One region of the Streptomyces sp. NBC_00996 genome, then DNA from elsewhere that is predicted to be linked to it. Evidence: riboswitches for the same ligand, from Rfam matches in the RefSeq annotation. Region 1 holds a riboswitch; the other holds the start of a gene.
What was found. A riboswitch is a leader RNA that binds a small molecule or an ion and turns the genes downstream of it on or off. The one in region 1 is predicted to bind glycine.

Region 1 (3,402 bases):
TGAGGCAAACGGTTCGCTGCGCGTCGCCGTTGGCACGGTGGTAGCCACGCACGGCCAGCAGACCGGCCAGCTCGCCCTGCGAGCCGGCGTTCGGCTGGAGCGAGACCTTGTCGTAGCCGGTGACCTCGGCGAGCCGCTCCTCCAGCTCACGGATGAGCGTGAGGTAGCCCTGCGCCTGCTCGGCGGGCGCGAAGGGGTGCATCTGGCCGAACTCGGGCCAGGTGACCGGCTCCATCTCCGTGGTCGCGTTGAGCTTCATCGTGCAGGAGCCCAGCGGGATCATGCCGCGGTCGAGCGCGTAGTCGCGGTCGGAGAGCTTGCGCAGGTAGCGCAGCATCGCGGTCTCGGAGCGATGCTGGTGGAAGACCGGGTGGGCGAGGTAGCCGTCGGTGCGCAGCAGCTCGGCCGGCAGCGTGTCCAGCGCCGTCGCGTCCAGCGCCTCGATGTCGCCCTCGACGCCGAACGCGGTCCATACGCCGGCCAGTTGCTTGCGCGTGGTGGTCTCGTCGCAGGCGATCGACACGTGGTCGGCGTCCACGAGGTGGAGGTTGACACCGCCCACGCGCGCGGCGGCGACGGCGTCGGCGGCCTTGCCCGGCACCCGCACGGTCAGCGTGTCGAAGTACGCGCCGTGCACGACCTCGACCCCGCCCGCCGTCAGACCCGCGGCGAGGATCGTGGCGTACCGGTGCGTACGCCGCGCGATGGTCGTCAGGCCCTCGGGACCGTGGTAGACGGCGTACATACCGGCCATCACCGCGAGCAGCACCTGAGCCGTACAGATGTTGCTGGTCGCCTTCTCGCGGCGGATGTGCTGCTCACGCGTCTGCAGGGCCAGGCGGTACGCCTTGTGTCCGTCCGCGTCGACGGACACGCCGACGAGTCGCCCCGGAAGGCTGCGCGCGAAGGCCTCGCGCACCGCCATGTATCCGGCGTGCGGCCCGCCGAAGCCCATCGGCACACCGAAGCGCTGTGTCGTACCGACCGCGATGTCGGCGCCGAACTCGCCGGGCGAGGTGAGCAGGGTCAGGGCAAGCAGGTCGGCGGCGACGGTGACGACCGCGCCCAGCTCGTGTGCCTGCTCGATGATCGGCTTGAGGTCGCGTACGGCACCGGAGGCGCCCGGGTACTGGATCATTACGCCATTGATCTCACGCTCGGCGATCTCGGCGGGGATGCCCTCACTGAGGTCCGCCACGACGACCTCGACGCCGGTCGGCTCGGCGCGGGTCTCGATGACGGCTATGGTCTGCGGCAGGGCGTCCGCGTCGACCAGGAACAGACCCTTCTTGTTCTTGCCCATGCGCCGGGACAGTGCCATCGCCTCGGCGGCCGCGGTGCCCTCGTCGAGCAACGAGGCGCCGGAGGTCGGCAGCCCGGTCAGCTCGGCGACCACGGTCTGGAAGTTCAGCAGCGCCTCGAGACGGCCCTGCGAGATCTCCGGCTGGTACGGCGTGTAGGCGGTGTACCAGGCCGGGTTCTCCATGACGTTGCGCAGGATCACCGGCGGCGTGAACGTGCCGTAGTAGCCGAGGCCGACCATCGAGTCGAGCACCTGGTTGCGGTCCGCGAGGGAGCGCAGCTCGGCCAGCACCTCGGCCTCGGTGCGCGCGCCCGGCAGGTCCAGGGCGTCGGCGTTCTTGATGACGTCCGGGACCGCGGCGGCCGTCAGCTCGTCGAGCGAGCCGTACCCGACCTGCGCGAGCATCTTGGCCCGTGCCTCGGAGTCGGGCCCGATGTGGCGCTGCTCGAAGGGGATTCCCTGTTCGAGCTCGGAGAGCGGAATGCGATGGGCGGTCATTGCGGAGGCCTCCTGGTCTGACGCGACCTTCGAGGGGCACCCCGGCACGGGTACCCCGACGGCCTCCCCCTCTGTCATCTCAACCTGAGAGTTTCACCGGACCGTCCGCTGACGACCCGGTTTTCACCGTCGGTGAGAGCGGAGGCCATCGACGCCCGCCCTGCTTTCCAGAGTGACCTCGTCCGTGCGGTACGTGAGCCTGAGAGATTCCGGGGAGGATTTGCTCCTTCGGCGCCTCCGATGAAGTCTGGAGGACTCTCCCGCACGGGGTCAGCAGCCGCCTGCCAGCCTACCAGCGAGGACAAGAGCCCAACCTTCGAGTGGCCGCCTTCCTGAATGTGCTCTTTTGTAGTGCTTACGGATGAGTTGCGACCAAGAGGAGGGACCGTGCAGACCGACATCGATCCGCGCAACCTGATCGGCCGCAAGGCGTTCGACCGCAATGGCACCAAGATCGGCACGATCGACGAGGTCTACCTCGACGACGCGACCGGGATCCCGGAGTGGGCGGCCATACGCACGGGCCTGTTCAGCAGGGACGCCTTCGTGCCCCTGGAGCCCAGTGAACTCGTCGAGGGCGCCCTTCGCATCCCCTTCGACCGAGCCCTGATCAAGGACGCCCCCGACTTCGGCGTCGGACGCCACCTCTCCCCCGAGCAGGAACTCCAGCTCTACCACCACTACGGTCTCGATGTGGCGCCCGCTCCGCCCCCGCCGGACCGCGACTTCGGCCGACTCGCGGGCACGGAGGACGCCTGAGGTCCGGGGTCCGCGACCCGGGGCTCCGGATCCCGCAGTCTTCGTTCCACCAGAGGCAGCGATTCCGCCGGTTCCAGCTCCGGATCGTCGGTCCGGAGCGTCCGTACGCGCCCGGGCTCGGAGTAAGGCGTCTCGAACCGCACGGTGACCCGCCCGAGGCCGCTGCCCTGCACCCACCCGTGCCCGAACTCGGCATGCCGCACGTCGTGCCCGGCGGGCCACCTCCGCTCGGCGGGCGGCACATGTTCCTCGGAGGACTCCTGCTGCGTCTCCTCCGCGGAATGCTCTTGGATCGCCGGCTCCCCCGCGGCGGCCTGCGCCTGCGCATACGCCTGCGCGAACAGGTCCTCCTGTGTGTAGTCGGCGAGCCCGGTCACGCCCACACCCAGCAGCCGTACGCCACCGGTCGTGTCCACCGCCTCCAGAAGCCGCGCGGCGGCCTCCCGCACGACCGTCGAATCGTCCGTGGGTCCCCGCAGCGTCTCGGACCGGGTCAGCGTCGAGAAGTCGTACCTGCGCACCTTCAGGACGATGGTCCGCCCCGACAGCCCCGCCCCGCGCAGCCGCCGCACACACCGGTCGGCGAGCCGCTGCACCTCCAGGCCGACCCGCACCCGGTCATGGATGTCCACGTCGTACGTGTCCTCGACCGACACCGACTTGGTCTCCCGCTCGGCCACCACTGGCCGCTCGTCGTGGGCCAGCGCCATCGCGTACAGCGCGTGCCCATGCGCCTTCCCCAGCAGCCGTACGAGCTCGTCCTCGCCCGCCTCGGCGATCTCGTCGACGGTGGTGATCCCGGCACGCCGCAGATGGTCCCCGGTCGCGGGCCCCACGCCCGG
Region 2 (3,402 bases), 5.9 Mb from region 1:
TGCGCCATGTCGACCATGAGGTACGCGCCGACCTCGTCCGCGATCCGGCGGAACTCGGCGAAGTCCAGCCGGCGCGGGTACGCCGACCAGCCCGCCACGATCAGCTTCGGCCTGGACTCCTTGGCGAGGCGCTCGACCTCGGCCATGTCGACCTGACCGGTCTGGTCGTTCACGTGGTACGCGACCACGTTGTAGAGCTTGCCGGAGAAGTTGATCTTCATACCGTGGGTCAGGTGCCCGCCGTGCGCGAGGTTCAGACCCATGATGGTGTCGCCCGGCTTGAGCAGCGCGAACATCGCGGCAGCGTTGGCCTGGGCGCCCGAGTGGGGCTGCACATTGGCGTGCTCGGCGCCGAAGAGCGCCTTGATGCGGTCGATGGCGATCTGCTCGACCACGTCGACGTGCTCGCAGCCGCCGTAGTAGCGGCGGCCGGGATAGCCCTCGGCGTACTTGTTGGTCAGGACGGAGCCCTGGGCCTCCATGACCGCGACCGGAGCGAAGTTCTCCGAGGCGATCATCTCCAGGGTGGACTGCTGGCGGTGCAGCTCGGCGTCGACGGCGGCGGCGACGTCCGGGTCCAGCTCGTGCAGGGGCATGTTCAGAAGCGACATGTTCTACGACCTCTCAGCCGGCGGAAAAGGCGGTGTACTCATCGGCGGAGAGCAGGTCGGCCGGCTCCTTGGCGACGCGCACCTTGAACAGCCAGCCGCCCTCGAAGGGCGCGGAGTTCACCAGCGACGGGTCGTTGACCACGTCTTCGTTGATCTCGGTGATCTCGCCGTTGACCGGGGAGTACAGGTCGCTGACCGACTTCGTCGACTCCAGCTCGCCGCAGGACTCACCCGCGGTCACCGTGGAACCGACCTCCGGAAGCTGGGCGTAGACGACATCGCCGAGCGCGTTGGCCGCGAACTCGGTGATGCCGACCGTCGAGACGCCGTCCTCGGCGACCGACAGCCACTCGTGCTCCTTGCTGTAGCGCAGCTGCTGGGGGTTGCTCATGGCCTGAATTCTCCTGTACGCGGGTCAGTGCTGGTGAATGGGGGACTGCTGGACCTGCCGATGAGCAGGGAAGAAGCGCGCGGTGTCGCTTTTGGCTCCTTGTGGACCGCGCTCAGTCTCTACTTCTGACGCTTGTAGAACGGCAGCGCCACGACCTCGTACGGCTCGTGGCTGCCCCGGATGTCCACACCGACCCCGGCCGTGCCCGGAGCGGCGTGCGCGGCGTCGACGTACGCCATCGCGATGGGCTTGCCCAGCGTGGGGGAGGGGGCGCCGGAGGTGATCTCGCCGATCACCTTGCCCTCGGCGACGACCTGGTACCCGGCGCGCGGGACGCGACGGCCCTCGGCGATCAGGCCGACGAGCACCCGCGGCGGGTTCTCGGCGGCGCGCTCGGCGGCGGCCTGCAGGGCGGTACGCCCCACGAAGTCGCCCTCCTTCTCGAACTTCACGACCCGCCCGAGCCCGGCGTCGAAGGGGGTCAGCGAGGTGTTCAGCTCATGTCCGTACAGCGGCATGCCCGCTTCCAGGCGCAGCGTGTCGCGGCAGGACAGACCGCAGGGGACCAGGCCGACGCCCTCGCCGGCCTTCGTCAGTGCCTGCCACAGCTCGACGGCGTGCTCCGGCTTCACGAACAGCTCGAAGCCGTCCTCGCCGGTGTAGCCGGTGCGCGCGATCAGTGCCGGGACGCCCGCGACCGTGCCGGGCAGACCCGCGTAGTACTTGAGGCCGTCCAGATCGGAGTCGGTGAGCGACTTGAGGATGCCGGGGGACTCGGGGCCCTGCACGGCGATCAGCGCGTACGCGTCACGGTCGTCGCGCACCGACGCGTCGAAGCCCGCGGCACGCTCCACCAAGGCGTCCAGCACGACCTGCGCGTTGGAGGCGTTGGCGACGACCATGTAAGCGGTGTCGGCCAGCCGGTACACGATCAGGTCGTCGAGGATGCCACCGTCCGCCTGGCAGATCATGGTGTAGCGGGCGCGGCCCACGCCGACGGAGGCGATGTTGCCGACGAGGGCGTGGTTCAGGAGCTCGGCCGCCTGCGGGCCGGAGACGGTGATCTCGCCCATGTGCGAGAGGTCGAAGAGACCGGCCTTCGTACGGACGGCGAGGTGCTCGTCGCGCTCGGAGCCGTAGCGCAGGGGCATGTCCCAGCCTGCGAAGTCGGTCATCGTCGCGCCCAGCGAACGATGCAGGGCATCGAGCGCGGTGTGACGGGGTGCGTTGCTGCTCATCGGTGGGGCTCCCAAGGCATGACGGCGAGGTCGTTCCTCCCCATCTGTCATCGGAACCTGAGAGGTTCATCACGACCCCGCGAAACGGTGGTCCTGACTTGCACCTTGGGTGGAGCCACTGGTCAGCGGCCCGCTTTTCAGATGTGCCTCGCCCGCGCGGTAACGGGGCCTGAGAGATTCAAGGGAGGGACTTGCTCCTTCGGCGCCCCGGCACGTGGTACGTGACCGGGAACTCTCCCGCGCGGATTCAAGCGGCCGGTATGCAGTTGGCGCGCACATCATTGCACGCGCCGTCCGATCCCGGCAGTCCGCATCTGTGACCGGTCTGTGGCAGTCCGAGTACGCAAACAAGAAGCACCGCGCATTACCTTCTCTTTACACTCGACGGGGATGGGACTCCAGACCCAAGGGGAGGACGATCACGGTGAACAGCACCACCGCGTACGCCACGACCTCGGGCATCGCGCTGCCCGAGCAGCCCGCCGCCCCGGCCCGGGAGGCGTGCGGCCCGCTGCCGACGGCCGTCGTCCGCGACCTCAGGGACCGCGCGGGACACAGCCCGCACGGGCTGCACTTCGGTGCGTACGACCTCGTCGTGGTCACCGGGCTGCCGGGCAGCGGCAAGTCGACGCTGATGCGCCGGGCCGTCACGGGCGCGCGCATCGACTCCCAGGACACCCGCGACCGCTGGGACGAGCGGATGATCCGATGGCTGCCGTACGCGGTCTACCGCCCCCTGGTCCGCGTCGCGCACTACGCCGGACTGCGCCGCGCCCTGCGCTCCGGTGCCGGAGTCGTCGTGCATGACTGCGGTACGCAGGCCTGGGTGCGCCGCTGGCTCGCCCGCGAGGCCCGGCGCCGGGGCGGCGCGCTGCACCTGCTGCTGCTCGACGTCACACCGGGAACCGCCCTCGAGGGCCAGCGCGAGCGCGGCCGCGGCGTGTCGCGATACGCGTTCGCGCGCCACCGCGGCGCGGTCGCCCGGCTGCTGCGCTCCGTGGAGAAGGGCGACCTGCCGGAGGGCTGCGGCTCGGCGGTCCTCATCGACCGGGACGCGGCGGACGTGCTGCGCCGGATCGACTTCGGCGGCTGAAGGACCGTACGAGCCGACGGCGACCCTCTCGTACGAAACAGACGTACGAGATGGCCGTACGAGCCCACT

Region 2: another riboswitch for glycine. It lies ahead of gcvT (glycine cleavage system aminomethyltransferase GcvT); the one in region 1 lies ahead of gcvP (aminomethyl-transferring glycine dehydrogenase).

Annotation. Positions count from the first base shown of each region.
Region 1 covers NZ_CP108723.1:1,771,704-1,775,105, forward strand. Annotated here, with positions in the region: gene gcvP (aminomethyl-transferring glycine dehydrogenase) at 1-1,801, opposite strand, end outside; glycine riboswitch at 1,979-2,074, opposite strand; gene OG390_RS08595 (PRC-barrel domain-containing protein) at 2,189-2,560, shown strand; gene OG390_RS08600 (DNA polymerase IV) at 2,482-3,402, opposite strand, start outside.
Region 2 covers NZ_CP108723.1:7,627,687-7,631,088, forward strand. Annotated here, with positions in the region: gene glyA (serine hydroxymethyltransferase) at 1-611, opposite strand, end outside; gene gcvH (glycine cleavage system protein GcvH) at 625-1,002, opposite strand; gene gcvT (glycine cleavage system aminomethyltransferase GcvT) at 1,122-2,240, opposite strand; glycine riboswitch at 2,388-2,490, opposite strand; gene OG390_RS35795 (AAA family ATPase) at 2,659-3,333, shown strand.